3 regions of the Alteromonas sp. DYW1 genome follow, and region 1 is predicted to be linked to each of the others. Evidence: predicted binding sites of a transcription regulator. Region 1 holds the regulator's gene; each other region holds the start of a gene.
What was found. Region 1 encodes FNR, which switches genes on or off when oxygen is low (the NO sensors DNR and NnrR bind a similar motif). Its sites were predicted from a motif close to TTGATCTAGATCAA; they were not measured.
Positions count from the first base shown of each region.

Region 2: a site for FNR is predicted at 7,956-7,969, ahead of AC121Z_RS10300 (HP1242/YdcH family protein). Genes of this name have one in related genera too.
Region 3: a site for FNR is predicted at 5,023-5,036, ahead of nrdG (anaerobic ribonucleoside-triphosphate reductase activating protein). Genes of this name have one in related genera too.

Region 1 covers NZ_CM186038.1:1,871,258-1,882,436, forward strand. The annotation lists gene ttcA (tRNA 2-thiocytidine(32) synthetase TtcA) at 1-587, opposite strand, end outside; gene uspE (universal stress protein UspE) at 690-1,619, opposite strand; gene fnr (fumarate/nitrate reduction transcriptional regulator Fnr) at 1,718-2,467, opposite strand; gene AC121Z_RS08320 (sulfite exporter TauE/SafE family protein) at 2,498-3,169, opposite strand; gene ccoS (cbb3-type cytochrome oxidase assembly protein CcoS) at 3,162-3,365, opposite strand; gene AC121Z_RS08330 (heavy metal translocating P-type ATPase) at 3,367-5,769, opposite strand; gene AC121Z_RS08335 (FixH family protein) at 5,772-6,266, opposite strand; gene ccoP (cytochrome-c oxidase, cbb3-type subunit III) at 6,332-7,282, opposite strand; gene AC121Z_RS08345 (cbb3-type cytochrome oxidase subunit 3) at 7,279-7,464, opposite strand; gene ccoO (cytochrome-c oxidase, cbb3-type subunit II) at 7,467-8,072, opposite strand; gene ccoN (cytochrome-c oxidase, cbb3-type subunit I) at 8,084-9,517, opposite strand; gene AC121Z_RS08360 (hypothetical protein) at 9,661-10,179, shown strand; gene bfr (bacterioferritin) at 10,182-10,649, opposite strand; gene bfr (bacterioferritin) at 10,651-11,127, opposite strand.
Region 2 covers NZ_CM186038.1:2,317,361-2,328,539, reverse strand. The annotation lists gene AC121Z_RS10330 (3-hydroxybutyrate dehydrogenase) at 8-775, opposite strand; gene AC121Z_RS10325 (extracellular catalytic domain type 2 short-chain-length polyhydroxyalkanoate depolymerase) at 790-1,791, opposite strand; gene AC121Z_RS10320 (E22 family MetX-like putative esterase) at 1,801-3,024, opposite strand; gene AC121Z_RS10315 (GntP family permease) at 3,039-4,334, opposite strand; gene AC121Z_RS10310 (TonB-dependent receptor) at 4,528-6,843, shown strand; gene AC121Z_RS10305 (response regulator transcription factor) at 6,900-7,556, shown strand; gene AC121Z_RS10300 (HP1242/YdcH family protein) at 7,645-7,896, opposite strand; gene AC121Z_RS10295 (PAS domain-containing hybrid sensor histidine kinase/response regulator) at 8,043-11,179, opposite strand, start outside.
Region 3 covers NZ_CM186038.1:254,328-265,506, forward strand. The annotation lists gene AC121Z_RS01155 (hemerythrin domain-containing protein) at 1-46, shown strand, start outside; gene AC121Z_RS01160 (cupin domain-containing protein) at 159-1,001, shown strand; gene AC121Z_RS01165 (hypothetical protein) at 1,007-1,426, opposite strand; gene AC121Z_RS01170 (hypothetical protein) at 1,460-2,029, opposite strand; gene AC121Z_RS01175 (ribonucleotide reductase subunit alpha) at 2,197-2,589, opposite strand; gene nrdD (anaerobic ribonucleoside-triphosphate reductase) at 2,710-4,500, opposite strand; gene nrdG (anaerobic ribonucleoside-triphosphate reductase activating protein) at 4,484-4,963, opposite strand; gene AC121Z_RS01190 (Tn7-like element transposition protein TnsE) at 5,161-6,816, opposite strand; gene AC121Z_RS01195 (TnsD family Tn7-like transposition protein) at 6,831-8,354, opposite strand; gene AC121Z_RS01200 (ATP-binding protein) at 8,356-9,633, opposite strand; gene AC121Z_RS01205 (TnsB C-terminal domain-containing protein) at 9,998-11,179, opposite strand, start outside.

The DNA.
Region 1 (11,179 bases):
TTCTCAGCGCAATAGGCCAGTGGGCGAATAACAATATGTTCACCATTGTCACTGACTAATTTAGGCGGCATTGCTTTTAACTTGCCACCGTGAAACATGTTGAGAAATAGGGTTTCGAGCATATCATCACGGTGATGCCCCAATGCTATTTTGGTTGCGCCAATCTCTTTTGCCGTCCGATATAAAATGCCGCGTCTTAACCGAGAGCACAATGAACACGTCGTTTTTCCTGCAGGGATTTTATCGGTTACGATACTGTATGTATCTTCTTCAACGATCTGAAAGTTAACGCCCAGTTCGCTGAGATAATTTGGCAGAACATGCTCTGGGAAGCCGGGTTGCTTTTGATCAAGATTAATCGCGGTAACAGAAAAGTCGATAGGCGCAATACCACGTAAAAAAAGCAATATATCCAATAAGGTATAGCTATCTTTGCCGCCTGAAAGGCAGACCATTACGTGATCACCATCCTCAATCATATTGAAATCAGCAATTGCCTTACCAACATTCCGGCGCAGGCGCTTCTGCAGCTTATTAAGATTGTACTGATGCTTACTATCAGCTTTACTGATGACACTTGAACTCATGGCTAGCTTATATTGGTTACGACAAAGCGTTATTGTAATCGTTATAGATACAGTAAAAAACCACGAACCCTAGTTTTTAGCACTTTATTTTCGGTGCCTGACTTAACCATGAACAGGGCTATGAAATCCCGCAGGCTTAATCGCCAAAACATCACAATTGAGACGATCAATGACTTGTTCAGCGGTATTTCCTATCAGGGCTGCAGATAACCCCGCGCGCCCAACGGTGCCGATAACGACTAATTCAGCATCCAGAGAGTTAGCTTGTTTTGGGACTGCAACTTCTGGTAGGCCCTGAATAACATGACATTGAACTAAAGGCACGGCGTTCGCTGTGGCGAACTTATGCATCTCGTTTTGATGATGGCGCTTTACGTTTTCGTTATAGCCGTGAGGATCGAATTCAGGCATCTCAATGGCCAAATTCACAATCGTACCTGGAAACGCATTTACAAGGTGCAGTGTTGCATCTAATGTGTCGGCGCAGGCTTTTGCACATTCAACCACATGTTGATTTAGTTCTGCATGCACTTCATCTTCAGTACCGACATTTATACTGGCCAAAATATTACCGTTGGCGGGCCATGCGTGCTGCTTTACCATAAGCACTGGCGTAGGGCACTTACGCAAAAGGTGCCAATCTGTAGGCGTGAATATCAAAGAGGCAAAGTCATCATGGCTGGAAGCAGCTTTAATTAATAAATCCGCATCAACCGCTAAAACGGTGCGGATAGCTGACTCATAGAGCGATTTGTCCCATACCACCTTAGCGTGCGCCGATACATCACTCGGAACATACTCCGCAATTAGCGACTGCAGCCATTCATTGCGATCTGCCAAGACAGCCTTGCGCATGGCATCACGCTCATCCAATGACAACATTGTTGTCAATTCGTAAGACAGGTCATAAATGCAAAGAAATACGGTTATTTCAGCGCCAGTTTTGGCAGCAAGTTCAACGGCTCTCGCGAGTGCGATTTGCTTTTCGAGATCAGGATCGATAACGACGAATAAATGTTGATAGTGTTGCATTGCGTATTCCCATGGTTACTTTAGTCCAAGTGTAACGGGTCAATGAGAATACGCTAGTGTCCCCTGTTGAGTTAGATCAAAGGAACCATATTCAGGCGTTAATTTTCGATTGTACAGGTCGGAATTTCGGTTGTATGGAGCTTTTCTGCCATCCTGTCAAAATCCAAAATTGTAATCAATTTACCGTCAACAGCGATGATCCCATCTTTTTGAAATCGAGTTAACAAGCGACTGATAGTTTCTACAGTTAGGCCCAAATAATTTCCGATTTCGTTGCGCGTCATCGTGAGATTAAATTGCTTAGGTGAAAACCCTCGCTCTTCAAAGCGTTTCGATAAATGCGCAATGAAGTGCATCAAGCGTTCTTCCGCCGTGCGTTTATTCAATAACATCATTTGATCATGATCGTGTTTAATCTCAGCACTCATAAAACTCATGATCTGCTTGCGGAGCTTAGGAAACTTAGCAGACATTTCGTCTAATGTTTCGTAGGGAAGCTCGCACACCATGGCAGTTTCTAATGCTTGGCAGTAACTCGAATGGCGACTATCACGCAATGCATCAAAACCTATAATATCGCCCGGAAAGTGGAAGCCAATGACTTGTTCTTCACCGTCTGCATCACTAATAAACGATTTAAAGGAACCCGAACGAACCGCGTAAAGGGATTGAAATTTATCGCCTGCTTGGATCAACTTATCGTTTTTGTGAAGGGGTTTTTTACGTTCGATAATTTCATCGAGCGAACCCATTTCTTCTTCATTTAGCGACACTGGTAAACACAAATGACTAAAGCTGCAGGTTTGGCAGTGTATAGAAAGGTCTCCACGACCGAGTTTATTGTGCATGAATGCACCTTTGCATTGCTGAAATTACTCTCACGTTATAAGCGTTACACCCTGAAAAATCAAGTACAACCCATAGCCTATTAGTGTGATTGCAATGAATGTTCGAGCTTGTTGACTTCGCGCTAACTGTGTTAACCGCGCCCCTCCAAGGCTCACGGCCAGCATAAGAGGCAATGTACCTAATCCAAAGAACAACATAACTAACGAACCTGTCACAGGATCACCAGCAGCCATACTCCAACTTAGCGTCGAATACACCAACCCACACGGTAACCAACCCCAAACACCACCATACAGGAATGCGTGTAGAGGGTGCTTGAATGGAATTAATGACTTAGCGACGGGCTGTATTCGCCGCCAAAGCTTACCGCCTTGACGTTCGAAGTAGTGCAGTACGCTAAACCAATTCGCTATATGGCCCCCCAGTAATAACAACATAATGCCACTTAATATTGTCAGTACTGAGACTCCATTGAAGAAACTTGAATGGCTGACGATGGTCCCTAGCAGGCCGGCGCAAAAACCTGCTAGGGCATAACTTGTAATGCGGCCGAGGTGGTAAGCACTAGCGTAAATCCACGGTTTACCTTGAGCCGGAACTGCTGACTGTAGGGCAACCGTTATACCACCGCACATACCTACACAATGCACACCGCCTGCAATGCCAATAAGCCATGCAGCAAGCAAACTTATTTCAGTCACGACGATTGTCTAATTCCTGTTGGCGGGCTTTAGCCAATGATTTTTCTTCAGGGGGTAAATCATCATCAAACAAAATGCTATAGCCTTGCCGATCGAGATCATCGAACTGATTACTTTTTACCGCCCAAAAAAATACCGCAATGGCAATCGCAACAATGATAATTGCGATAGGGATTAGGACATAAATGATACTCATCTTAACCTGCTTTATACCGAAGTAAGCGCGTAGAGTTTACTACTACGATTATTGAACTCAAGGACATACCCAAGGCCGCCATCCAGGGAGCTAACACTCCTGATACCGCAAACGGCAAAATCAAAAAATTATATCCCAATGACCACGCCATGTTTTGTTTAATGGTTACTTGCGTTTGTTTGGCGACATCAATCAGCGCTGGAATAACGGTAATACTTTCATTAAGCAGTACCACGTCAGCAGAACTTTTCGCGAGATCAGAGGCATTCCCAACCGCAACGGAAATATCCGCTTTTGCTAGCACTGGTGCATCATTAACTCCGTCGCCAACCATCATCACTGAATGTCCTTGTGCTTGATAGTTTTCAACGAATGTAAGCTTTTGTTGTGGTGACTGTTGAGCAAAAAAATCGGTGATATCAAGCTTGTTTGCGACTAATTTAACATTCGCCTGCGTATCACCACTGAGTAATACTTTGCCAAATGGAATACGTTTTAATGTAGCGTCAACATTGTCCTTTAACGTATCGTTTAGCCAAAAAATTGCAATCAGACCATCATCAGATGCTAACCAGACATTCGCTTTCTCGCTATCAGTGATCGAATGAACGTCATTTTGAGTTGGCAAATTATCAGTGACAAAGGCTTTGCTGCCTATCCGATAATTGTAACCGTTGATCGTACCTATGATCCCTTGACCAATCGTAATTGAGATATCACTAGCCGGCAGCGTTGCTACGTCGGCAAAAGCTTGGGCAATTGGATGTTCAGAACGAGCTTCTAATGAAGCCGCAATTATTAGCGGATCAGGACCAGCATAAGCGGGTGCTATCCAATGCTTATGCAAAGAAAACTTACCTTCAGTGAGGGTGCCGGTTTTATCTAAAATAATGGTATCCAATGTATTTATTTGTTCTAGTGCATCAGCGCGTTTAAGTACTACTCCGGCTTTGTTTAAACGCGCCATTGCGCAAGTTAGTGCGGAGGGTGTTGCCAATCCTAAAGCACAGGGACAGGTCGCCACCAACACAGCAATCGTAATCCAGAACGCATTGTCGCTGCCCATCCATGTCCAGAAGCCAAACGTAAGCGCTGATATGATCAGTACTGCGCTTACAAAATAGCGCGAGAAACGATCGGCAATATGCGCAATGCGCGGTTTCGTGGCCAATGCAGCTTCTTGCATAAGAACAATTTGGTTAACTAAAGCATCTTTTAGTTTGCTGGTTACGCGAATGCTAAGACTGCCACTTTGATTCACTGTTCCGCCATAAACATGTGTCCCTTTTACTTTGTGAGCAGGTTCAAACTCACCGTTAAGCATCGATTCATTAACTTGACTTTCGCCGTCTATAACGGTGCCGTCAACGGGAATAACTTCGCCGGGTTTTACTAATACAATTTGCCCAGGAACAAGTAACTTAGCTAACACCGATTGCTGTTCACCGTCGGTAAGAACCGTTGCAGAAACCGGCATATACTGCAGCATGTTGGCAGAGATAAGTGCAGCCTTATGTCGGGCTCGATGCTCAAGAAAGCGACTGAGTAGAAGAAAGAAAACAAACATGCAGATCGACTCAAAGTACACGTCACCGACTTCTAAAATCGTGGCTTTGATACCAGCAATGTAAGTACCGAAAATTGCTAGTGTAACGGGAACATCCATATTTACGCTGCGCATAGCGACTGCCTTGGCGGCACTTATATAGAATATACTGCCGGAATACAGCACAACCGGCGTGGTTAAAACTAAACTGACCCAATAAAAGTACTGTCGGGTTTCGTGATCGATGTTGCCAAATAGATCAAAGTAAAGACCAGTCATGAGCATCATCACCTGCATAGTCATGATCCCAGCCAGTCCAACTTTTTTTAACAGTGATTTCTGTTCAGCGCGAAACAAAGCCTCGTGCTTATCGGGTTGAAACGGTGATGCGCGGTATCCAATTTTATGAAAATTGGCAATTATAGTACTCAGTGAAATTGCACTTGGGTCCCAATCTACTAGTGCTCGTCGTGTCGAAACGTTAACCGAGATTTGGGTAATGCCCTTCGTTTTGGCCATTTGTTTTTCGATTAACCATCCACAAGCAGCACAATTAATACCTTCAACGGTTAACTGTATTTGCTTTGCGTCACGCTTGTCGTGAACAAACTCTTCTTGTACTTCTGGTGCGTCAAAAAGTGATAGTTTGTCGAGTGTTTCTGCATAGAACTCATCACCTTTAGCCGCTGGTTCAGTGCGTATCGCGTAATAATCTTCTAGTCCATTATCAACAATCGATTGCGCCACGGCCTGACAGCCAGGGCAACACATTGCCTGCGATTCGCCTGCGATAATAACGGTATATTTCGCTCCATCGAGATTGGGAAGCCCACAATGAAAGCAGGGGGGAGATGTTATACTCAAGGGGCGAACCGTATTGGTTTAGATTGAGGTAAAGCAAGAACTTGTTGGAGTTTCCATGCTTCATCTAATGGCAATAGCGTTACCCGCCATTTCCCATCCAATGCTTGCTCAGTATGACCACGGTAAACCCCCTTGGCGTCTGCGGCCAACAAAATATTGATATCTCGATCTTTTAAGGTTACGTGATAAAGCGATAACTGGAGCGCCTCGTTTGAACGTGGTGTGCCTGATATAAAGCGCAACGCGATCGCACCGTCAGATGAAAAGCTTAACTCTGTTACGATGTTTAGGTCTTTAGCGGTTTGAATTTTATCCAAACGTGCGTTGATAGCGCGACCTTCTTTATAGTAATCATCCACTACCAGACTGTCGGTTGTGTTAGTGGCTAAATGAAGGACGAAAAAGCCGACGATAAAAGAGGAAAGTGGTACGGCTATCAAAAACCATGGCCAAAACTGTTTGTACCATGGGGTGACTGTTGCTTCGCTCATTACTAATTAAGATCCTATATAAAAAAGCCCCGCGTAAACGGGGCTATGATGACACTAATTACGGACTAATTCGATAAGCTATAAACGTACGTTGCAACAACGTGGATCTTATCTTCGCCCAACGTTTTAGCAAACGAAGGCATCATACCATTACGACCGTAATTTAAAGTTTCTGTGACTGCGCGTTCGCTACCACCATACAACCAAATATTATCAGTTAGATTAGGTGCGCCAATCATCTGATTGCCTTTACCGTCCATGCCATGACATGCAGCACATGCAGCAAACCGGACCTTACCTGCGTCTTTCAGCGACTGATCAACTTCACGGCCACTTAAACTTAGCGTGTAGGCAACCACTTCCTTAATACCTTGCTCACCAAATGGAGCCAACCAGCCTGGCATCGCGCCTTGGCGACCATTGATTAAAGTTTCTTTGATTTTATCGCCGCTACCACCATACAGCCAATCATTGTCAGTCAGGTTAGGGAAGCCACCATTTTGACCACGGGCATCTGAACCATGGCATTGTGCACAGTTTTGCAAGAATAGGCGTTGGCCTACTTTCACCGCTTCTTCATTTTTCACTAACTCTTCAACGGGTACCTTAGCGTATTCCGCAAAGATTGGATCGAAACGCTCGCTAGCAAATTTGATTTCGCGGTCATATTGAACAAGCGCATTATTTTCAATGGCTGCTTGTTGCTTTGCCTTTGATTCCTCAAGGGTTAATACGCCTTGATTTGAGCTAGTCCAGCCTAGTAAACCTTTATAACTGCCAAGGCCAGGGTAGAGCACTAAGTAAACTAATCCCCATACAATGACGATATAAAAGAGAATGGTCCACCATTTGGGTAGTGGGTTATTGATTTCTTCAATACCATCAAACTCGTGCCCCATACTCTCGCCTTCAGGCACCCCAGTGTGGTTAGCTAGGCACCAACGCAATAACAGGTAACAACCGAATATTAAACCCAGTGTGATTACCGAAATCCAAATTGTCCAAAACATGCTCATGAGTTTTCAGACTCCTGTGTCTTATTTTTTGTGTTCTTGTGGTTTTCTTCATCGGCAAACACTAGGTTTGCGGCCTCGTCGAATTTCTTCTTATTGCGACTACTAAACGCCCAGAAGACCACGCCAATGAAGGAAACGAATACGATGACAGTAAATATGCTGCCGATTACACCTTGATCCATAACTATTTCAAATGTGTGCCAAGCGATTGAAGGTATGCAATAAGGGCTTCCATTTCAGTCTTACCCTGAACAGCCGCTTTTGCGCCAGCAATATCTTCATCAGTATAGGGAACCCCTAAGTTCTTGAAGATTTGCAATTTCTTACCCGTTTCGTCACCACTCAACACATTTTCTTGCAACCAAGGATAACCAGGCATATTAGATTCAGGAACAACGTCACGCGGGTTTATCAAGTGCACACGGTGCCACTCGTCGCTGTAGCGTCCACCGACCCGAGCAAGATCTGGCCCTGTACGTTTTGACCCCCACAGGAAGGGGCGCTCCCAAACCGATTCACCTGCAACGGAATAGTGACCGTAGCGCTCTGTCTCAGCACGGAAAGGGCGGATCATCTGACTATGGCAGCCATAACAACCTTCACGGATGTAGATGTCGCGACCTTCCATTTCGAGCGCAGTGTACGGGCGTAAACCAGTCACTGGCTCCATGGTCTGTTGCTGAAACATTAGTGGAGTAATTTGCACCATCGCACCAAAGCTGATTGCAACTAATATAAGAACGGTCAAAAGTCCTACGTTCTTTTCAATTATCTCATGTGGATTAGCCATTTTCTTACTCCTTAGGCTGCTTGACTAGCAGGCTCTTGGCCAATGCTTTCTTTAGGGGCACGAATAGTCATGTAAGCGTTATAAGCCATAATGAGCATCCCTATGACAATGAATACCCCCCCCAAGAAACGCACAACATAGAACGGTTTTGAAGCTTCGAGTGACTCAACAAAACTGTAAGTTAATGTTCCGTCTGCGTTTACTGCACGCCACATAAGGCCTTGTAGTACCCCTGATATCCACATTGCTACGATGTACAACACAACACCAATAGTGGTTAACCAGAAATGCACGTTAACCAACTTGGTGGAGTACATGCCACGCTGACCAAACAGAACCGGGATCAAGTGATAAATCGAACCAATAGACACCATGGCAACCCAGCCTAACGCGCCAGAGTGAACGTGACCGACTGTCCAGTCAGTGTAGTGCGACAATGCATTGACCGTTTTGATACTCATCATTGGGCCTTCAAAGGTCGACATACCGTAGAATGACAATGATACAATCAAGAAGCGCAGTACTGGGTCAGTACGCAATTTATGCCACGCGCCAGAAAGCGTCATGATACCGTTAATCATCCCGCCCCAAGACGGAACGAAAAGAATCAATGACATCACCATACCCAATGATTGAGTCCAATCAGGTAAAGCGGTGTAATGCAAGTGGTGAGGACCGGCCCAAATATAGAGCGAAATTAATGCCCAGAAGTGAACCACTGATAGGCGGTAACTATAGACTGGACGGCCTGCTTGCTTCGGTACGAAGTAATACATCATGCCCAAGAAGCCAGCCGTAAGGAAGAACCCAACCGCGTTGTGCCCATACCACCATTGCATCATGGCATCAACGGCACCAGCGTAGAGAGAATAAGACTTGGTAAAGGATAGCGGGATCGCCATACTATTTCCGATATGCAGAACCGCTACCGTCAACATAAATGCGCCTAAAAACCAGTTGGCAACATAAATATGTGAAGTCCGTCTGATCACCAATGTTCCAAAGAAATTGATAATGTAGGCAACCCATACTAGAGCAATTAATATATCAATTGGCCATTCTAATTCTGCGTATTCTTTACTACTTGTGATACCTAACGGCAAGGTAACAACAGCACTTAGAATAACCGCTTGCCACCCCCAAAAAGTGAAGGCTGCGAGCTTGTCACTAAATAGTCTTACCTGACACGTGCGTTGCACGATATAGTAAGAAGTGGCGAACAAAGCACACCCACCGAAGGCGAAAATAACGGCGTTAGTGTGAAGCGGACGCAATCGAGAGTAGGTTAACCACGGGAGGTCAAAGTTCAATGCGGGGGCAAATAATTGCGCCGCGATTAAAACTCCAACAGACATCCCAATGATACCCCAGATGATTGTCATCACGGTAAATTGCCGGACTACTTTATAGTTGTAATCTGGCTGTGCTTGGCTGATTTCACTCATTTGACGGATCTTCCACTGCAATTTAAAAAAGTGTTTTCACTGTGTCCTTGGCAGTTTTTGCTTTATTTATAGCCACCAAGTGGTTTTTGACCTTGCGATAATAATGCTTTTAAATACATAAAGATACCATAAGCACATTTCCGTTGATCTCGGTCAATAAACGCAAGCTAAACGTTAAGAACAGGTTAAAAAATCGTTATATGTCGCTGCAAAAACATACAGCTATTTGGGTTTTCATCACTTTTTTGATTTTGACATTTATATTTGTAAAGAATGTCATCGATCCAAGTGAAGGAACCTCGAACATTAGTGAAGTAAATATAGCATCTACTGCAAGTTGCATCATTCAGAATAATGTTTGTCAGTGGACGCATAACGAACAAAAATTCGAATTTACCTTTATTACCTTGCCCGAAGTGGAGGAGGAAATCATTTTTCGCCTAGTGTCCGATGAACCATTTAGCGTCACTCGGGCCTGGATCGAAGGCAGCAATATGTATATGGGTAAAACGCCAGTAATCGCGAATGAAAGCGAAGCAGACTCTTTTGCTGGTGTGTTTTTTTTAGGCAGCTGTAACCAAGCAGAGATGCACTGGATACTGTTTCTCGAAGTGGAAGGAAGTCTGGAGCCTTTTAAGCTCCAGTTTTCCACAAGGCAATAAACTTAAATTTGCGACTGCAAATAATTAGGTAATCCCAATCGTTTAATTAGGCCTAACTGTTGTTCTAACCAATACGCATGATCCATTTCGGTATCATCTAACAAGGTCAATAGAACATCTCGGGTGACATAGTCTTCTTCATTTTCTGCTAAAGCGATCACCTCACGAAGCTTTTCTGCCACCTCATATTCAACACGTAGATCACTTTCGAGCATTTCAGGCACATCTTTACCAACTTTAAAACCAACCCGCGTTTGCATGTCGGGTGTTCCTTCTAGAAACAGGATCCGCTCTATTAGCTTAGTTGCATGGCTGCGTTCGTCATCAAATTCGTGATTGATCCGCTCATATAATTTATTCAGGCCCCAATCTAAATACATTTGAGAGTGAATAAAATACTGATCCATCGCGGCTAACTCATAACCGAGTAGGGCATTCAGACCTGCAATAACATTAGATTTACCTTGCATTTTATTCTTCCTCCATCACTTGAGTTTGTAGGTAGTTTTCAAGTCCAAGTGAACCTATCTGATATTGCTGAGTTTCTAACCAATCAACGTACTCTTCTTCATATTCGAGTATCTCTTCTAGAATATCGCGACTTACATAATCTTGCTTCTCTTCACACAGAGCGATCGCACGTTTCAGTACGGGAATTTGTTCCAGTTCAAAATCCATATCGCATTGCATCATTTCTGTCGTTTCTTCGCCGATATATAATTTTCCAAGCTTTTGTAAATTCGGCAGGCCTTCTAAAAACAAAATGCGTTCGATTAACTCGTCGGCCTGTTTCATATCTTTAATGGATTTTTTATAAGCAGCGTCGTTGAGGCGTTTTAGCCCCCAGTTTTTGTACATGCGTGCATGCAGAAAGTATTGATTGATGGACGTTAATTCACTGGTTAAAACTTCGTTTAGAACCGCAATAACTTTGCTATCCCCGCGCATAGAGTCTCCACTCGGTTGAATATTTCAAACAGTATAGACTCAAATGGATATA
Region 2 (11,179 bases), 450 kb from region 1:
TTGCAGATTATCGACAGGTCCAACCACCATCCAAAATGAGAGTTTGCCCAGTAATATTGCGGGCACTGTCTGAGATTAAAAACTTGGCGCTATCTGCGAGTTCCTGAACATTGATAAAGGCCTTTTTCGGCATAGGCTCCAACATGATCTTGTTGACTACATCCTCTTCCGAAAGGTTATGCTCCGCAGCTTGCGCCGCGATCTGTTGTTCCACGAGTGGGGTTTTTACATAGGCAGGACATAGGGTATTGATCGTGACATCACAATCACCGGTTTCCAATGCAACAGTTTTGGCAAAACCTAACAGCCCATGCTTGGCCGCGACATAGGCCGATTTATACGGCGAGGCGATTACAGAGTGGATCGAGCCCACATTGATGATCCGGCCAAAATTTTGTTGGCGCATATGCGGCAGTAAAGCTTGGGTTAGTAGTGCTGGCCCAACCAACATCACTTGGATCAGTTGTTGCCATTTGTGGGCAGGGAAGTCTTCTAACTTTGCCACGTGCTGAATACCGGCATTATTGATTAAGATATCGATCGGGGTGGCTTGTAATTGTTGCGGTAATTGCGCCACCTGAGCGGGATCACAGACATTCAGTTCTAGTGCCGTGGCGCTTCCTTCGCCCGCAGCTAGCTTTCCAGCGGCGCTTTGCGCGGCCGCTAGGGATAAGTCAGCGATAATACAATGGTGCCCAGCGGCGACCAAACCTTCAGCAATGCCAAAACCAATCCCACTGGCACCGCCAGTGATCAAAATGTTGCGTCTAGTCATGGTGTTTTCCTTATCTATTGTGACCGACTATTTAACTGTTCAATCATATTTTTGATGGCGACAATCTGGGTGCCGCTGGCGGTGGCATAGTTGGCACCGCTGTAACCCCACCAGTCCCAACAGCCTTGTGGATTAAGCGGCATAATCATTGAGGTTTGGGTTTGCGGATAAAGCACAACCATGCGGTTACTTTCAGCCCACTCATTCAACCCTGTTGAGCTCGCATATAGGTCACCGACGGCTTGCGCGTTTTGATTGCAGCCATGGAAACTAATATGTAAACGACATTCCTCAGTGGTGCAGGCGGCAGGAATATATACATAGCCGAATTCAGCTAATCCTTGTGCCTGCTCACCGCCCAAAGCATGCTGATTAAAACGCTGCAAATTTTCCGGCTGTGCGGTGGTTTTCGCATCCAGTTCACCCACCAGTGCTTGCAGTAGTTCACCGGCAGCATCATAGCCACAGGCGCCAATATAGGGAGATTCTGACTGTGCACAGCTGGTCCCTTGTTCTAGCGTAGGAAAATGATGAGCAAACGGCTGGTCGTTGATATAAGTCACTGTGCCGCTAGTAACCCAATGTTGGTACTGCGCGACTAGTGCATCGGCTGCGCCACGGTTGACGGTGGTGTCTTGCGTGCCGTGCAGGATCCACACCCGGTCATCGGCGAGGTTATCCAGCGCCGGTAATTGGTTCGCTTTGGCATATTCTTTAGCTTTCGCTAACAAAGCCGGAATATCAATCGGACTATTCAATTTCGAGACACACTGCCCCAAAGCGATACCAATATCACCGCGGGCACAATAATAGGGGCCGGTGCCAATCAGTGCTGCACCGCTGATCCAGTCGCTATTGGCGAGATGAAACTGGGTTGCCATATATCCCCCCGAAGATAACCCACTCACGGTGGTTTGGCTCAGATCTAAGGCTAAAGGTGGGGGGGTATCATTTGCACCAGCAGGGTTAGCAAGGGCTGCTAAGCCCGCAACGATATAGGGTACTGAATTTTTCATACTGAATTCTCACTTGTGTTCAACAGCATTTGCTTGTGCCTCTAACGCCAAAAAGTCACGAATGGTCGTCGCGTGTTGGGCGATACCCAAGACACCTTCAAGATGACCTAAATCACCCGCAAGTTCTTGGTAAGTTGAAGATTTATTTAACGCTTGCAGCTGCTCATGGGCTTGCTTGGCCAGATAGGGCATAAGGAGCAAGTCTTGACTGGCCGGTAGAAGTAACGTTTTGGCTTGAATGTGCGCTAACCCTTGACTCAAATCTTGTTGTTGACCGGCAAGAAATAACTGGCAGGCCCTTACCAGATACAGGAGATGATTGGCATCCATAAGTTTAGCGCGCTGAGCAGCGCGTTGTCGTAACCAAGCGGTAATCGCATGTTCAGCTTGGATATCCATGAGTGGCTCGGACTGTAAAGCATAATGACCAAGTTGCTCACCTTGCTGCTGAAAAAACGCAGGGGTGAGGGCGTCTTGGGTAATGAACATAAGTGCTGCAGTTAATCCCTGCAGGGGCTGATGTTTGCCATAATAGTCACCTTGTTGCCACGCCGGATCGAGTTTTATTGGGATCGCCCATTGCTCCAGCAACGTTGTAGTCCATGGGTCGGCTTGCGCGGCGCCAATCACTGAAATTAGGCGTGGCACCCATGTCGGATAAGCACTGGCCCATTCAATGGCTTGCATTGAACCCATTGAGGGCCCCGCAACCGCGTAGAGCTTCTTAATGCCTAAGCTCTCGAGTACGCGCTTTTGAATATTGACCAAATCACGCATGGTGATAACCGGAAAGGTTAAGCCGTAGGGTTTACCTGTTGTGGGGTCAATCGATGCTGGGCCAGTGGTTATCACATTCGGGTCATGCACTGAGAGGTTGGCTAAACTATCCACGCTGATGACAAAAAAGCGGTCAGTGTCGATGGCTTTACCAGGTCCAATGATGGCATCCCAATAACCTGTAACCGGGTCATCGGGGTGATATTTTCCAGCCGCATGGGAGTTCCCCGTGAAATAATGGGTGATCAGGATCACATTGTCTTTTTGCGCATTGAGCGTACCGTAGCTTTCCCAACCAACTTTCACCTCAGGCAAGATGCGACCATTAAAAAAAGTGAAGTCGGTAGTGGTAAATGTTTGTTTGCTGGTCAGCAACGTTTGTGCAGTACCTTGGCCGTTGAATAACAGCAAAGCTAATACGCCAAGTTGGATGTATGAAATGTAGCGTTTAACCATTTGCATGATGAACTCTAGAATAGGGTAAATAGAGTGATGGCCATGGCCAAACCTACGGTAGGTACCACCACGGTTAGAGCCGCCAGTGGCCAATAGGCCGCTTGATGCGTTTCTCCACAGATCGCGCGAATCGTAGTAACGACATAGCCATTATGCGGCAGCGAGTCTAATGCCCCTGAAGAAATAGAAACAATGCGGTGCAATTCTTCTGGGTCAACCCCTTGGTCCATATAATGCGGACCGACCAGCGGTAAAGCAATGGCCTGTCCGCCCGATGCAGAGCCGGTTAACCCTGCAATAACGCTCACCGCAATCGCTGCGCCAATTAATTCATTACCGGGAATTTGCGTCATCACTTCCACGGTAGTTTGGAACGCTGCTGTTGCTTTTGCAATTGAACCAAACCCCACCACAGCGGCGGTATTTCCAATCGCTAACAGCGCGCCCGTGGTACCAAGATGGACCGCCTCAGAAAGATTGTGAAAGTGCTGAAAGTTAATGGCCATCAAGGTTAATACGCCGCCACCTAGCGCAACGATGAGTGCTAACTGAGCCAGACTTTCGTGTAGTGTAAAGGACAGCACTAACACAACAATTAACGGCACAATACCGGTCATAGGGTGCGGATAATCGCGCACTGGAATTTCCGGATCGGTTTTACGTGCCTCAAACTTCTCACCATTGGCCACTGCTTTACCAATCATGCGTTTGAGCCACCAATAGCCAAACAAGGCCATAAATACGGCCACTACAAAGCTGACTTCCCAAGCAGCAAATGGGGAGGTGCCTAGGTATTTAATCGGGATCCAGTTTTGAATTTCCGGGGAGCCGGCGGAGGTCATCGTAAAGGTGACTGAACCAAACGCCATGGTTGCCGGAATAAAGCGCCGTGGCAGATTGGCATCTTTAAATAAACTTAGCGCCATTGGGTAGACAGAGAAGGCCACAATAAACACGCTCACACCACCGTAGGTCAATATGGCACAGGCCAACACTACCGCTAAAACAGCACGATGAAAGCCAAGTTTATCGACTATCCATTTTGCCACTGCGTCAGCGGCACCGGTGTCCTCCATAAACTTGCCAAACAGCGCACCGAGCAAAAACATAAAGAACCAAGAAGCGATAAATCCGGTAAACCCTTGCATGTAGGTAGTAACAAAATTGCCATCGCCAATAAACACGGGTAAGCCACTGGTTAATGCAACAATGAGTGCACAAAGCGGCGCAGCAATAAACAGGTTCATACCGCGTATGGTTAGAAAAATAAGCAGCGCTAAGCCGCCAATTAATCCAATTAAACTGAGCATAATATAGTTTCCTAATTGAGTACTGTGACCGCAGACTCCTGAAAACGAAGTTCATTGTGGCGGGATCGAAGATTTATGCCATAGTACCATCGTACTACATACCTTAACGAGATTTTCACATAGATTTAACACCAGACCGTAGCCCTGCAATTGTGTTTAAAACCACTAACGATATTAAAAAAGGGACAACCCTATGTACCAGCAAAATAATACTCAACCGTTTGCCAAGCATGCCTGCGCAATGGCTATCAGCGCAGCCTTGTTGGGCTTCAGTAGTCATTCTTTGGCGCAAGAAAACAATCCAACCGACGCCGCACAGGACAAGCAAAAGCTTGAACGTATTGAGGTGACAGCGCGTAAAACCGTCGAATCCTTGCAGGAGGTTCCCGTCGCTATTACGTCGATTGGCGCTATGGAACTTGAACAAAAAGGGATTGCTGTACTGACTGAACTGCAGCAGTTTTCACCGAATACCACACTCCAAACCAGCCGTGGTACCAACTCCACCCTTACTGCATTTATTCGCGGTCTGGGTCAGCAAGATCCTTTGTGGGGATACGAGCCGGGAGTAGGTATTTACATTGATGATGTTTATTTGGCCCGTCCGCAGGGAGCAGTGCTCGATCTGATGGATGTGCAGCGAATTGAAATTTTACGTGGCCCTCAAGGCACGCTGTACGGTAAAAATACCATTGGTGGCGCAGTTAAATATGTGACCAAAGAAATGACCGGTGACATGAACTTTAATGTGCAGGGCACGGTTGGTAGTTATTCTCAACGCGATCTTAAAGTCACCGGTCAGATCCCTGTGGTTGATGACACCTTTTATATCGGTTTTGGTTATGCTGACCTTAGTCGCGATGGCTTTGGTACGTATTTACAATCAGCTATTCCTAATCAAGATCTTGAGAACTACAACAAAGATCTTTGGGCTGCGCGGTTGTCTGTTGAATTGCGTCCAGCGGATGACTGGTTTATCCGTATTGGTTGGGATAAAACTAAAGATACTTCAAATGCCAAAGGCGGCTATCGTCTGATGCCCAGCCTGCTGACTGACGCCCCAGTACCAGACAGTGTATTTGATTCCTACACCAGTTTACCCACGTTCAATGAGGTAACGCTTGAGGGGATCAGTTGGTTAGTCAGACATGATTTCTCTGAAAACCTCGAATTAAAATACATTGGCTCATCGCGTGAGAGTTACTCTCCAACCAATATTGATTTTGATAACACCGCGCTGGATATCTTTGACGTACCGGCTGAATATGATGATGAAAACACCACCCATGAATTACAAGCCAACTACAGTGGTGATGCCTATTCAATTGTCGGCGGTGTTTACCTGTACGATGGTGAATCCTGCGGTAACTTCGATGCTGTGCTGGGCTTCTTAGGTCGAGCTGCCTTTGGTGTACCGGGTTTGACGCGTGAGGTCACTGGTTGTAACAACAGTGAGAGCTGGGCGGTGTATACGCAGGCTAATTTTGACTTAACCGAACAACTTTCTATGTCTGTAGGTGCTCGCTATACCGATGAGGAAAAGTCTGCCACAGTTAATAACGGTTTAGTCTTTGCTAACGTTTATCCTTACAGCGACTGGATCCCAGGTTATCAGCGTCCGGCTGGCGACCTGGTGCCGCAAGTACTGGGCAGTGATACTGACGGAGATGGTGTGCTGGATGCTCCAGCGGTGGAAAGTTGGTCACGCTTTACTCCCCGCGTAGGTCTCGAATATCAAGTTGATAGAGATCTGATGTTTTATGCCAGTTATTCACAGGGCTTTAAGTCTGGCACATTTAATCCGCGCGCAACGATTAATGAACCAGGGGTTAAACCTGAAATTGTTGATTCCTATGAAGTGGGTATGAAGAGTGATTGGAGCGATAATTTACGTGCCAATATCGCGTTGTTCACCTATGACCATAGTGATCGCCAATACATTGGTATTGAAGGAAACAGTGATGACCCCACAGCGCTATTACAACGCTTGCGCAATGCTGCGGAAACATCTGCAAAAGGCATAGAAGCTGACTTTACCTATGTAGCTACTGACAATCTGCAGTTTGGCTTGAATATTGGTTACATCGATTTTGAGATTAAACGCAATGACGCAATTCCACCGTTAATCGGCCTGTCTAATACGCCTGAGCTAACCTACAATTTGTCTGCAGGTTATGTACTCGAAAGTGGGGTGGGTGATTTCGTTTTCAGTGCCAACTACTATCATCGTGATGATTACTTAATCTTTGAAACCAGTGATCTTATCCAACAAGATGCCTACGGCATGCTGAATATGAGCGTCAGTTGGGAGAGTCAGGAAGGGAATTGGTTTGCTAGTTTACACGGCAAAAACCTAACCGATGAAGAGTACGTGATTGGCGGCTATGACTTTGTTACCCGTAATGATGATGGTACGTTGGGGCCGGGTTTGGGCGGTGATACAACCCTCATTGGTTACTATGGCGATCCGCGCACAATTCACTTGACCGTTGGGTATCGCTTCTATTAAGTTTGTTCGTGTGTGTTGTGGCGGCTTCGGCCGCCTTTTTTGTTTAGAGGGAACCCATGCAAACATCTCCCGCTTGCCACGTCTTAATTGCCGATGATCATCCCCTGTTTCGCGCTGCTATGAAGCACGCGCTCGGTGACATTATTGTCGGCACATTGTATGAGGCGGAGGATTTTTTTCAGGCCAAGGAACAATTGGCTGAACACCCAGAAATTGAGCTGGTTTTTCTTGATCTTGCAATGCCCGGTAATCAGGGATTGACGGGATTAAGTCAACTGCGTTTGGATTACCCGAATACTTTGGTTGTGGTGGTTTCCGCGCAAGAAGATATCCATCTCATTCGTCGTGCAATTGCGCTGGGTAGCAGCGGATACATTCCAAAATCGACACCACTACCGATCATTTCCACTGCGGTACAAGCTATCCTGAATGGCGACACGTGGCTACCGGCGGATATCGATGTCAATGCTGAGGTGCCGCGCGATCAGCAGACTGAACAATTCATTACCCGGCTTAATCAACTTACGCCACATCAATTTAAGGTGCTTAATTTGATGGCCAATGGTTTACTCAACAAACAAATCGCCTATGAGCTGGACATTTCTGAATCGACAGTCAAACAGCATGCCTCTGCAGTATTGAAAAAATTGGGCGTGATCAATCGTACTCAAGCCGGGGTTTTGTTTAAACAAGCCTTACAGTCAGAAGAATAAAAAAAACCGGTAACTGGGTTACCGGCTATCCGCTTGGATGAATAAGAAGCAAGGTGCTTCTTCAGGGTTGGAACGGGAGAATGCTTAACTATTGCGCTGACTCTTCTTGTTGCACGCGCTGAAACAATGCGTCTTTCAAAAAGACCCTGCGCCGCTTTTGTTCCTCAAGGTACTCGTCAGTTGTGTTCTTTTCACCCGACTCAATCGCATACACTTCATGATCGAGTTCGTGATATTCTTCGAACTGCTTGGCAAAATGCATGTCATGCATTTTAAGGTGTCGAATGGTGTGATGATGGTCGGGGAATTCTTTTAACAGACTGTGTTTTTCTAACGACATTTTTTGCTTCCTGTGTTGAGCTTATGGATCCAGTATGTGGCAATCTGAGCGGCGCTTTATTGATCTATGTCAGCAAGTGAGTGGGTTTGGCACTACTGGCGTGCCTGTGCACAGATTATGTAGCTGCACGGATTGGATCCGGTAAATCAGTTTAAGAGGCGTTTTAGCAGGCGCTTGAGTGCTACCGGTTTGACCGGTTTTGGTAAGAACGTCAAGCCAACGGCTAAGGCTTGATCTTTGACATTATCATCGCGATTAGCGGTGGTTAGCACACCTGGCACCTGTCGTTGCCAGCGATTAGAGGCTTGTTTAATGACGTCGATGCCGGTTTCACCCGCGTTTAAATGATAATCAACAATGAGTAAATCTGGCGCTTCAAAAGCCACCTGACTAACTTGTAAACCAGATTCAGCGACGCTCACTCTCGCACCCCAGTCAGCTAATAAATGCGCAATGGCTTTTTGAATTTGCTCGTCGTTTTCCACCAACAGGACATGTTTACCACTGAGGAATTGTTCGTTTTGGAGTTCGGTGGTACCTGCGACTGATGGTCGTAGTGGGGCTGATTTTGCTGCATGGCCGCGCTTAACTATTAAACTAAACGTACTGCCAACATTGAGTTGTGAGGTCAGCTTAATTTCGTGGTCAAGCAGTGAGGCCATGCGCTCGACAATAGTGAGTCCCAGCCCTAGACCTTGATGATTTTCTGTTTGAGTGAGTTGGTGAAACTCAGCAAATATGATCTGCTGGTGTTGCTTATCAATACCCAAACCATTGTCGGCAACAATTAATTTTAGTTGCTCAGGACCGTGCTTGCGAACCCCTAATACGACTCTAGGACGCTGACTGGGGCGGGCGTATCGAATAGCATTAGATAGCAGGTTTTGTAAAATACGGCGTAATAGTTTCTTATCGGAAACCACTGAGTGCTGCGTTTTTACATAGTGCAAAGAGACGCCTTTTTGTGCAGCGATCACTGAAAATTCTTGGCATAACGACGCAAACAGGTCGTCGAGTGGAAATTCCGAAACATTCGGTTGTAGTACGCCAGACTCTAGCTTGGTCATATCTAAAAGTGTATGCAACAACGATTCTGCACTGGTTAGAGACTGCACAATCCCATCACTGATTTCACGTAGCTGTTGTTTTGATGCTGGGGTATTCACGCGTTGAGTAAGCATTGACGCATACAACACTGCGGCATTGAATGGTTGCATCAAATCATGACCCGCGGCAGCGAGGAACTTGGTTTTGCTGCGGTTGGCTTGATCGGCCGCTTGCTTCGCTTTTTCTAATTGTGCGGTGCGCTCAAGCACCCGCTGTTCAAGACCTTTTTTCGCGTCCGTTAACTCGTCTTGAATGCGAATGTATTCACTAATATCCGAATAAGTCGTCACATAACCGCCACCAGGCAATGGACTGCCATTAATTTCAATAGTGCGATTATCCGGCTGCTTGCGAATGTACTTATAGCGACTACCAGAGCGCATATAACTGATACGTTTACTGATTTCCGCGTCAATATCACTTACCTCACCAAACATGCCGCGTTCAGCGTTGGTGCGCAGCACGCTCTCAATCGGTTTGCCAACTGTGATGAAATCTTTAGGATAGGCAAACAGTTCCAAATAGCGTTGGTTCCACGCCAACATATTTAGGTCGCGATCCAATACGCTGATCCCTTGTTGAATGTGCTGCACAGACGACTGCAAAACTTCATGGTTAAACTGCAATGTTTGCGATGCTTGCTCGGCCAGTTCAACGCGCTCGGTGATACTACTGTTTTGTTTACTTGCAACTGTCGAGAGCAAGATACGTGCGCCGGCTAACCCGACCTGACTCGCCAGTAAACGCTCGCAATGCATAACTAATGGCGCACTGGCAATAGCCTGCGCGCCATGGCCCTCGACTTGTTGCCCAAACTGAGAGAATTCTGCGCTCGGTAGTATGCGCTGTAATAAGCGTGATAGATCGGCGATTGGGATCACTAACGATGGTGACATTTGCTGATTGGTGGGGAGACTTTTAATTCCCGCAGATGGACGCAAGGCAAATAGCCAATAGGTGAGTAAATTGAGCGATAAACTCAGCACCACGCTATTACCCAGTTCGGCATCCGTGGGGGCAGGGGCAAAATAGTACGTGGAGGTAATCGCTGGCCATAACATGGTGATAAACCAACACCCACTGCCCACGATGATTCCCATCCAAGCGGATAGAGCGTTACTTCTGTGCCAAAAAAACGGTAGCAATAATGCGGGTACGAGTTGGGCTAATAACGCCATCGCGATAGTACCGCTTTGCACCAGTGGTGCACTTTGACTGATGTAAAGGTGATACGCATAGGCAACCGATAGCACCACCAATACTGTGATCCGACGGATAGCTAATATGCGTTTGGGAGCCAGCGACTGCTTGGAGCGACTCGACAGCGTGAAGCGCAGCCATAGAGGAGTAACCAGGCTGTTCGAAATCATAATGCCCAAAGCCAGTGTCGCTACAATAACCATACTTGTGGCGGCACTAATCCCACCAATAAAAGCAATCAATGCCACCGACGCTTGGTTTTGCGCAATCGGGATTGCGAGGGCAAAACTGTCAGTGCTGTAACCGCTGCCGTCAAGCAGAATATGCCCAGCCAAGGCGATGGGTAGGATAAACAGTGTCATCAAACTGAGGTAAAGCGGAAACATCCAACGCGCGGTGCGCAATTCATCATCGCCATTGTTTTCCACAAATGTGATATGAAACTGGCGAGGTAAACAAAATGCGGCACAAATACCGAGCAAAACGTGGCACAAGAATACGCCTATTGCACTATCGGCATAGATGACTTCCCGCGCTTGGGGATGACTCGCCGCCTGACCAATCAAATCAAGAGGGCCATCAAACAAGAAAAAGCAAACGTATATGCCTACTGCGGTGATGCCGGCAAGTTTGAGGAGAGATTCAAACGCAATCGTCGTCATTAGGCCGGGATGTTTTTCAGTCAGGCTAAGGGTGCGGGTGCCAAATAATATCGCGAACAAGGCCATTAATGCGGCTACGTACAAACCGATGCCGGCAGTCGTTGCTGGAGATTCATTGGAAATCAGCGCCAATGCGAGAGTGATAGCATCTAACTGCAACGCAATATAAGGGATAACGCCAATAAAACTGATGACAGTGACGAGCGCAGCCAGACTAAAGCGACTGTTGTAGCGAGCGCCAATAAAGTCTGCGAGTGAACTGATTTGCTGACTTTGGCAATAGTTTGCGAGTTTTTTAACCAGCGCAAAGCCCA
Region 3 (11,179 bases), 1.6 Mb from region 1:
AGCTCTGGCAGAGGAACAGTTGCTGGCGCTCTTTTTGGATATGTGAATTGACAGTGTCTGAAGATAAAAAAATTATGAATAGTTGAGCGGAAGCGACTTAATTCACGAGCCATTTCCCCAGAGTATCTGGTTATCATAAGTTGTTTAGAGAGGTAAAGATGGGTAGACCTCACATAGAGTTTATTCAGGTGCAAAAGTTACCCTGGACTGTAGCCAAGCGATTTCCAGGTTGTGAAACTAAAATCCTGAGTTTCGACAACGACAACCGATCATACACTGCTCTTCAAAGACTCCCAGAAGATTTTCATCAAGCAGAAGACACTCCAATTATGGCTAGTGAAGAGTTTTACGTACTCGCTGGTGTATTTCATCTTAACGGACTTGAGTACACACCAGGGTGCTATGGTTATTTCCCGGCTGGACACCCAAGAAGTGGCTTACTCGTTATGGAAGAAACTGTCATCTTGAGAATGTTTGGTGCAGATGTAAGTAAAGCACCAATAGACAGTATTGCAAAACATGCTCGTGACTGCCCGGCCGTGAGTTATCTAGATACCTACAGGATGCAGTGGGACACCAAGCTTCATGATATCAAACTTGCTCATCTTGGATTAGCCAGAAAAAATCTACGAATAGATCCAGTAACTGGCCAACGGACTTTCTTGTTTATGACAGCTCCACAGACGCATCCGTCAAATTGGCGTGGCCCATTGGAATCACACCCGACACCAGAAGAGGCGTATTTAATCTCTGGCGACCTCACTGGTCAAGCGGGCACAATGGTACAAGGCGCCTATTTTTGGCGCCCTCCAGAAATCCCCCATGGCCCATTTGGCTCTATCGGGGGAAGCATGAGCCTGATTCGTTTTGTTGGCGGAAAACATGTAAACATTTGGAGTGAAGATGAGCACGTATTTTCATACCGACAAGCATACAACCCAACGTTACCAGAAATACTGAAACCCTACGCGGGAGCAATCATTCGAAAGTCGAGTTACTAATGCACTCAAGAATAGGCCATAGCTTGCGCTACAGAACGCCGAGACGTCCAATGAACAGGCGATGCTTTACCTATCCTTAATATCAGCTGTGGATATTTCAGAGACTGCAAAACCGCCGGTAATTGCTTTCGAAGATCGGGCTCCTGAATAGCTTGATTCATGTATGAAACCGACAGACGATGATGTGCAAGCCCAAGTAAGAAAAACGTTAATAGTCGACCAGTATTCAGCCAGTCTGTTTTATCATCATTAGCGGTGGCAATCACAGCAAATGTCGGGCTCCCATGGCGGCACTTGTCGACATTATACTTGCCAATGCTGCTGCCCCAATTGAACCAATTCAACATCGGCTTAGATAATAGGTTTGGAAGTGTGGTTTGGTAAAAACCATGCCCCGTTAGGCCATCTGGTTTTAAGCTCAACATAGACCGCTGCCACGAAGTAAATTCGAATCGAAACTAGGGCTGTGCAAACTGGCGTTTGACCGCTCTTTCAATCATGTCTGAAAACTTTGCAATCGCGGCAATATCTGTTGAATGCGACAGTTGAACTGCAAGCGAATTGGCGTAGCCCTCTACACTATCGAATACTTGATTGGGTGGTTCAGTATTATCAAAATACCTTCGGTTAGTTTGCCTGTATTTGATAGCATGAAACCACGCAATGTCATCATCAGACGGGTCGAAGTGTCCTGCTATATTGATATGCGCCAACAAGTCTCTTTCAGTCGTGTTTTCATACTTTATTTTGACCGCAGAGCCAAAATAATGAGCGGCAACTTCGATCATGCCTATGGCTGCACCACAGCTGATTATTGCTTCACGAGAGTGAGGATCAACAAACCTGGACACTCGTTGTTTGTCGAGAATGATATCCAATCCGTATTTGGATAGCCTAAAGCGCCAAGGTTGGGCATTATAATGAGACGGTGCCAGGATCGCATAATTCAATAAAAACGTGAGTTGATGCAGTTCGTCACCATTAAAAGGAAACAAGCCGTCTTTAATTTCTCGAACGTTATCGACCATGACATTTAACCGTCAGATTAGTTTAAAGTATAGCCTGTTGTAGAAGAAACTTGCCATTTTCAGACCGCAGCAAACCAAGAGATAGCTTTGGAACTTAAACTGGCGCTGTTGTTACATGGTTAAGCATGTGCTTCTGACTCAAAAAGAAACCCAAATCCATAACTTTACTAATTAGCAGTGATTTCTATCGGATTTTCGTCTCTATCAAACACGACATAGCGAAAAATATTGTTACCGGTCATCACATCGTTAGTCATTTTGTTTAGATAGGGTTCCGCAGCATCTGTAGTAGGAGGCTTATTTGAATCGCCCCCAAGACTGGCTATAAATACAAAATCCCAGTCTTTGTTAATGCTATCTGCCTCCCTCACTAAAGCGGCAAATTCAGACAGCTCATCAGGCAGTTTATCCACTACCATTTTGGGTTCAATGGAACCTTTTTTATCTTCTCGCTTTCTGCTTTTGTTGGTCTCGTCTGTTTTTGCGAACAAAAACAACAAGCGCTGCTTTTCGCTTTGCTCTTGCGCTTTTAATAAAAGGTCGGAAAACATACCAGACATAACAATGGGCCCCTTGAAAGTTTCTGACTAAAGCGTACACATCGATCGAACTTTATGCCATTGCGCACAAGGGGTAATGAACTACCCCTTAATAGGTAAAAACACGATATATGCGTCAGTCTATGTGTGAAGCCGCGTGCGAGTATGGTAATGACGAAGGGCATGCTCATTCCTCCGCCCTTTAGAAAAAGCAGACACGCGTTTTAAATAACCAATCACCCGAGTTCCGTGGTCTATGTCTTCTGAGCCGCATGATGGGCACACGTGTAAAGTGCGCTTGTCGATAGTTTCGCAAACATTGCAGATCGTAATCTTTACGTTCACACAAAAATAGTTACATCCTGCTTTCGCAGCAATATTAAGAAGATTTAAGGCGTTATTATAGGTTAACGTTTCCTCAAGATTGAGGTGAAGTGCTGAACCACCATCAAGGTATTGGTTTAACTCTCTTCCATGCAGGATAAACTTGTCAATATGTGTGGTATTTGTGTTTTCAACAAGATAGTGATAACTGTTGTAACAGTCTCTGTTAACCACATAGCCATCTTGTCTATCCCATTTGGCATTTTTGACTCCCAAATTTTCCGCAGGCACAAATTCAGTGTTGAACTGACAATTATAGTGCTTAGATGCAGCGCGATTTTGTTCGTAAATGACTTGCAGTTGAGTCCTGACAAAGTCTTTGTATCTTTGATTATTGCCAACTTCGATACCTACAAACTCTGCGGCTTCTGCCAGTCCGTTGACTCCCAGCGTTAAAAATTGCTTATCCAAACTAATGAAGCCCGCGTCATAAACAGGAAGTGCTCCCGCTGCTTTATACTCCTCGATGAGTCTACGATAAGCGACTTGATACTTGTGTATCTTCTGAACTTCAGTGCTTAAATCTCTGCCATCCTGAATTAATCGGTTCATATTAATCGTGATCACGTTAATAGAACCTGTCGATACACCCCCAGCACCCAAGCTGTAAGAAAACGTATTGTCTGTTATCTCATTGCGTAATCGGCAACAAGAGGCCAATGAATCGGCACTTTCGGATTGGTAAACAAAAAATGAGTTACCTTCACTCATCGCTTTAGCACAGGTCGCTGCAAAATTGATGTCTTTGACTTTCCCATCTTTTGTCAACATCGCTGCAGTGACCACTGGAAATGTGAGCACGGCCCGTTTACGTTCATCGTTAAACCACTCGAGAAAGAATGCTTGCAGTGATTCAATGTTCTCCCATTTGGGTTTACTCATGTCAGGAAACACAAACTCGCCAAACATTGAATCAAAGTAGTACTCGTCATAGAGCGATATGTTCCAAAATACACTTTGATAACCCCGCGCAGCCGCAGGTTGGTTTAGGGCATAAACGACATGCTGTAGATGGTTAGCTACCTCTTTTGCATGCGTATTCAGATAATTTTCTCCATAATCTCGACGCGCAAAATGGTCGAAGTAAATCAAGAATTCAACCGTGGCAATAGCACCCGCAAATTGCGCACTAATTGCAAATACCAAGTTTACGAAGCTGCCGCAGAAAGATTCTATATGTTGTGGTGCTTTAGATTCACCGCCAAGTTCAGTCAACCCATTTAAGAGAAATGGGTACATGGTAATTGAAGTGCAGTAAGGCTTTAGACTGGTTTCATCATGCACATAGATTTCATGTGCTTCTATCTGTCGCTGATACTCTAGTGCAAGTTCATGACCAAATAGCTCCTTAATCTTATTGCTCACCAATGCGCGGTTTACCTGAATAAAGTAGTCTTTCATCAGCTCGGCTTCAAGTGTGGCAATGTTTTTGTTTGTCACATTTGCGTTGGCGTCTAACTTCGCGCCATCAGCAGCGGTTTCAGCATTTAAGTAACTATCGATAAACTGCAGTTTTTGTTTTATATGTTTATCATCGAGTGTTAGCACACTTATTCTCCCAAAATTTATGGTTTAGTAATTCGCCTGTATTGACGTTTATTAGTTTTTGATTGGTCGACGGGGAGTCGAGTCCGCCAAGTGAAAAAATCCACTTGCCGGTTTTCAGGAATGACAGTTGTTTTTGGATTTTTGAGGATACTCTGGGTAGTCCAGTATAAAGACAGGTCTTGAGTTGTGATTGTCTGGCAATACGGAGCTTTTCAATAAGCGCGTCTGCATGCCATTCACCGCCAAAAAAGAGCACGCACGTTATAAATCCCTCGTATTTCTTTAGATATGCAGCAAACCGTTCATTGGTCAGTGATTCGCCAAGAGTGCAGTCCCAAATATCGTTGCTGTGGCAGCCCTCACACCGCAACTTACAGCCTGTTATCGTGAATCCAAGTGATACCTCATCAGGTACTTCTTGAAACAGTACTTGAGGTTCCAGTGAGTTAAAAAGGGGTTGCATTGAATAGCCCGCTAACTATATATAGTGCTATTTAACCACTAAATGCACTATATGTAGTATTGATCCAGATCAAAGCATACAGCGGATCATCATTTTTCCATCTTCTCACAAAACGCTTGGTTGCAAAAAATGTCTGGTAATTGAGCGCTTAACGCACTTCTATCCATTCGCACGAAAGCTACGTAGATATATCTTTACTACATCCCGATCACTTTTTCTGCTGCTCTAGCTACCCATGAGTCAAGAGCATCTCGCTCGTTTGTGATCTTGTTATCAGGGTGCCCCAAGTACTCCTTAACTGAAGTGTTCTGCGAAATAAACTGACGTTTCCAGCTCATTGCATTCAATCCTTCGTCCTTATATGCAGTCATTAACTCATCGAGAATTCTTTGAAATGTGATGGAGGTATCACCTGCGCGGAAAAATAATGTGGATAAGCTTTCAGTATCCAATGTCCCGTCCTTCTTCGGCTTACACGTTAATTCAATTTCTAATATTTGAATCGTCGTCGATTTGTCTCGCTTAACTACAGCATGGCAATATCGACGAGGCCTACCTCCAACCAAATGCTGGCTGCGACATCTTTTCCTCGGGACGTCTCCTATACTGCTCTGAATTTGCCACCCGTGCTCTTCCTGCAGTTTTTGCAGCATAGATTGAAAGAACACAATTTTTTCAGGTGCATCGATTAAGTCTGGAGGATCAAGATTGTCAACATCCGCCTTTGGTCCCTTTCCATTGTCACTCCCTTTCTTCAAGTTGGCTAATTCTTCAGGGGGTTGCTCCTGTAAATCATCCAAATCTGGTTCAGTTTGTGGTGGTAGCACTTTTACCTGCCTTGTGCTTCTTCTCGTGTCGAGTTCTACATCAAAGTGCAAGCCGCTTCTGCCTAACTTCAGCAAGTGTCTTTTTCTATTTGAGTTCGGTTTTGTGTCTGGATCCAGCTCTCTAGTATTTACGGGTGGTCTATTTGGTGGTTTAGGTTTCTCGTCACTATTTTCAGGGTCTTTGTTAAGTAAAAGGTGGTCATCTGGGTGTGAGAAAAAAACGACATCAAGGTCAGGTGCCTTAAGACCAGAAACAGACCTGATTTCACGAATAAACACCTGGTTTTCTTCAGGCTCTCTGCCCGTATAGCCCGCAAGTGAAATTTCGCAATGGCTCAAGTTTGGTGGTGTAAAATCAAATGTCCAACGATCTGCGCCGTTTTCAATAATTGAATTCTGATTAATTGATTGGAAAATCGAGCCGAAGCTATCTTGCGCGTCAGAGTCAAAGAGCAACCAAGTGAAGAATTTTCTGTACTGTAGGCTATTCATATACCTAACAGGGATATTCGTAGACAACTCAACGTTACCAACCCAATCTTCAGACCAGGACTTACCAAGTTGCCAGGTATTCCCCTGATAAACAGCAGCGCGCACCACTTCTGAAGAATGAAAGAAAAGCATGCGTGCGACTTCTGCTATTGGTAACCAATATACTTTTTCGTCAGTTTCGATTCTGTACAGAACGCAATTGTCGAATTGTTCTGAAAAATCATCGACACGTTTTAAGGTGCGAGGTAGTTGTCGAAAATCTACTTTTTTCCAGCTGTCCTGCTGAGGCAACATAACCGTTTCTGTCCATCCCTGAACCTTGTTTTCTGTTGATGTTCTTGGAAAGACAGTTCCGGGCACTAAGGCTGGTAATAGATCGATAGGCAAACCCTTCCTAAAATAACCGAGATCATCCCGGTAAAAATAACAAATGACTTTCCACTCTTGCCCTGGATTCTGATACCAATCTCCCAACAATATTAGCTTTGATTCTTTAGGTATTCCGCGAATTCCAATCTCATCAATATTAGACATAAATCGGGCTATCCTTAACTTTGTTCTAAACGTCGTATTTCGGCTTCAATCTTGGGGGTTACTAATTCTATTCGAATTGCAGCTGTTCTGAGTAAACGCCAACGTTTCACCTCAAGATCGTTCGATTTCATTTGTTCGTAAGCAATCCTCAATCTGTGGAGGTGAAAGTCTTCTACCGATTCTTCATGGTCAGTGAGCCATTGGCTCGTCGCTGGTAGATCAGGCAAATGTTTCTCAACTGAATTTGACCGGGGCAGTTCCTTAATGATTCGAGTTCTTGTAAAACGTGGTCTATTACGCACGTTAGCCATGACCTCATATACTGATTCAAGATGCGCAACGTTTTTTGAATCCCAATCACGGTAGTTAACGGCGTAGTGGCTTTGCGAATTTACTTTTCGTTTTGGCCGATTAGACATCAGCCAGCTCTTGTCGTTGCGATACAACCAAGCATAGATAGCACCACTACGCTCGGTACTTCTAAGCTCTTTAACGCCTGCGTTCGGGTGCTGCTTTAGCATACCTTCCCAACTCGCTCTGTATTCTGCAAAGTCGTCCCGTACTGTGACTTTTTTTCTAGAATGGTTGGGCACCAAAATTCTGTCAGGTAGACTGCGCACTTTTTCCAATAACTTAGTGACAGACAATTCGGGGACCAGTGCAGTGACAACAAGTAAATGGCGCAAAGGGTGAAATGACTTACGATGTTTTCGAAATAAGTTAGTCAGCCAGTAGTTGTTTTCTGAATAGTTAAATTGATTTTCAAATGTTGTTCCAGCCCATGTCCTCTGGAGTAGTCTATGTATTTCCTGATGGCGGATCCGGCTCTTGTTCACTAGACCAAGTTCAGCTGCTAAATTTCTGTAAAACAATGTCCAGCGATTAAAGCCAAGGCCTTTAGATTGAGAAGCCTTAAGTAATTGCTCGTACCGGGCATGCAGTGCCCTTTCGATATCTTTCAACTCTACATGTCTGATATCCGCATTCAATTTACTCTCGTTCGCCACATTAAAAAGATGTTTCTCTTTCGGATGGAAGGATATCGTTGAGTATTCCAGAAAGCATGAATGCCTCCCGCAAAACACCAAGGCTGGCAACTGCTGGATTCGCTGCCAATAGCACTCACCGAAAATCCTTCGCTGCTCTCTCAAGCATTGAGGGCAATATCGAAAATATTCCTGTTGTTTGACTGCACTGGCGGCAATACCAGATCGAGTATGAATGTCACCTCCTGAATCTGAGCACATGGAACGAATCGTTTTCATAGCTTGTTGCTGAGAGAGAAAAGGTAAATAAATTGGCGCCAAAGTGAATGAGTTAATAAGCTCCATCACAGTTGTCGGCCACACAAGTTGAATGTTATTAACCAGAGAATTCAAGTGGCTTGGTAAATCTGGGACAGCGACAGCTGTTGAAGAGGAAAATACTTCCCGGACAATAGCTTTTTGATTACCAGCTAAGCCAGTATGTTGCGCATACCGAGCAACCATGCTGTACAGTAATTCGTCCTGATAAGGAACAGGGAAGTAGCCAAGCATGCTATCCAGCCAGTAATTTATGGACAGGGTAAATAAGACCTTCCTCCTTCATCACCTCATACATAGGTCCTGATTTATCCGCATAAATCTTCCTGAGGTCCTGGTCAGAAAGTTGGCCCCAGCTGTCTCGTTTTGTATAGACTGGCTTTGAGTCATCCTTTGAACTTCTTGCCTCTTCTTTGCCCGTTTGTGTAAGCGCCGTTGTCGCCATTTGTATTATCTGAATCAAGGTAAGGTCTGGTTTTCTCGCCAATGCATCTGTAACGAGAGGCGTCGTAATGTCCTCGGAAATGCCCATTGAAACGATCGTCTGAATCGCAGAATTAGCGATGTTCGTCTCATCAGATTCTCCCAGTTCAATCCTTTTAGGTTTTTCTAGAGGTTGTGATACGAGCTTATCTATTGCGTTCATCATGCTACATTCAAGTTTTGGGAAAATGAGATCATTGCAATCTTCAAGCTCCTTCCTGTTGCCCGTCCGCAATGCATCAAGCAAAGGTTTAACAATTGAAAACTCATCTTCGAAAACTTGCTCGAAGAGTTCTGGAGATAAAACTTCGTCTTCTGGAGTGGATGCTAATAAGACGGCGCGAGCTTGGGCAAGACAAAAGAGTTTAACAACAATGTCAGGCACGCCTTGCGTCAACTCATACAATTTATTTGTCAGTGGCTCATTTCTCTCAACCTTATTGCCAAGCCACTGGTAAGGCCATAGTTCTTCAAGAAAATCTTCCCAGCTTTCATCCTTAGGCAATCTATCCCACACCAGACTTCCATCTCCACTTGCGCGTCTAGCCTGCCGGAACTCGCTCGCAAATAGCCGCAAAGCTTTGGGCGTACCAATAAGTACAACAGAGACTTCTACGACATTTACCAGCGTTACCAAAAAGTTGATCATTTTCTTCTCGCCACCGCTTTTCGCGAGACTCATATGCTGGAACTCATCGATGACAATTAAACCAATGGCGTGTATCAGGCAAAGATCAGCAACATCTGCCATCATTTTTGCTATTGTTGGTCGGCCGGATCCGTAAGTGCTTCGATAATCGAGATTAAGACGACGGTCTAGTGCGATAAAAAAGCTTAAGCAGAAGTCGGAAAGTGAACCATCATATGGGCAATCAACTTTAAGCCAGGGCACCTGGAGCATATGAAGGTCTGGATGATATATCACACGCGGATAAGTGTTCAGTACAAGGTTTGTCGTGGTTGATTTCCCCGCACCGGATATTCCTGCAATCGTCATAGATGAAGCAGGAGAGTCCACATCATCATGCATATAGGTGGTTAGATTTTCGTTCTGAATCAAGCCACGAATTGAATTTAGCTTTCGCTTGAATGTTGCGGTATTTGGGTTCCTATTAAGGTAGCTGCATCTGATCAGTTTAGACAGCTTATGCTCGATAATGATGTGGTTGGTTTGTGGAACAAAAAAATCTCGCGTTAAGCGGTTTATTGCATGAGTTCGAATGTGGCATGGTAAATTGATTTCTTAAGGTTGAAAGTGGGGTCTCTTTCTCAAGGACTTTTCCACTTCTATGGGGCTCATTATTACCGGAAGCGCCGCGATCAGCGGGTTTTCATCGTACTCAGGTAATCCTGTTTTTTTGTATTCTGCTTCAGGAAACCTAGTTGCTTTTGTATTAGTCATCTGATTCCCCGTCTTTCAATAGATCCTTCAACCGAGTCGGAAGTTTAAAGCTCTTTTGCTCAGCATTTGCACCATGAATCGGTGTTACAGTCGCCGAAGTACTTACAAAAGCCTTATTCCGTTCTGCTGTCTTATTGCTTCGTTCATACTGCCTTTCTTTACGTTTATTGTCTGCAATCCCTTTCGCTCTTTGCGCTTTCTCAGTTTTCGTATAATTTGGTTGATGCTGCTTGGATTCGTCTTTGATTTGCTGAAGTTCACTAACCAAATTAACCGAGCCTGATCGCTTCTTAAGTTTTGACGTGGCCGCTACATCCAATCGAATGTCCTGAATAACCCATAGTTCCCATATCGTTATATTGGCGTAAGCACGACTTCGGGACGTTAAGTTTGCAGGTATAAATTCAGCATACGAGTCAGAGGGGCGAAGGTAAATTGTATTCGTACTGTATAAGTCATAAGCAACGGTAACCGTTCGGGCTCCTCTGTAATTTTCTTCAAACCAACCCCATTCTAGCGCTTGTTTACAGCTGTAATAACAGCCAAAGAGCTTTAGACCATGTTCAGTCACAGTCGCATTTGTGTGAGGCAGCAGGTTTACCTTTACCAGTTGATGAGCAGGTCTTCTTAACATGCCTGTACGATATTCGATACCCCAGTTCCAAAGGGACAGTGGATTCGCTGGGAGCTTTTTCGGAATATCAGAGTCAATATCGTAAGTTCTAATAACATGATCATTATTATAGTGAAGCACTATCTTAATCATCATTTTAGTGAACTCTTTTAGAGTTAGTATTCCATCTTGCCGATAATCTTTACCATGGCGCTTCTTGCCAATTGGATTTTTGGTTACATAACCTTCAACAAATGGCTTCATTTTAGTCTGAACAGTTCGAAAATAGCGTTCTACAATTCCTTTCCAGTCAGCTCGGTAGGCAGGCGTATTTTGAATCTCGACGTGAAAAGCTTTACTGAGTACTTCGACATGTCGACCAAGCATTTCACCTTTATCTCCAATTATATGTTCTGGCAAACCCTGCATTGGCCATAAGTCAGGCGTGATATCAATGCCATGCTCTGCACAATAATCGACTTTATTTGCCATAGCATTTCCAAGCGCCTCCATTGCACTGACCCAGGAAGCATTTTCCAAGCCTATGTACATACCAACAAT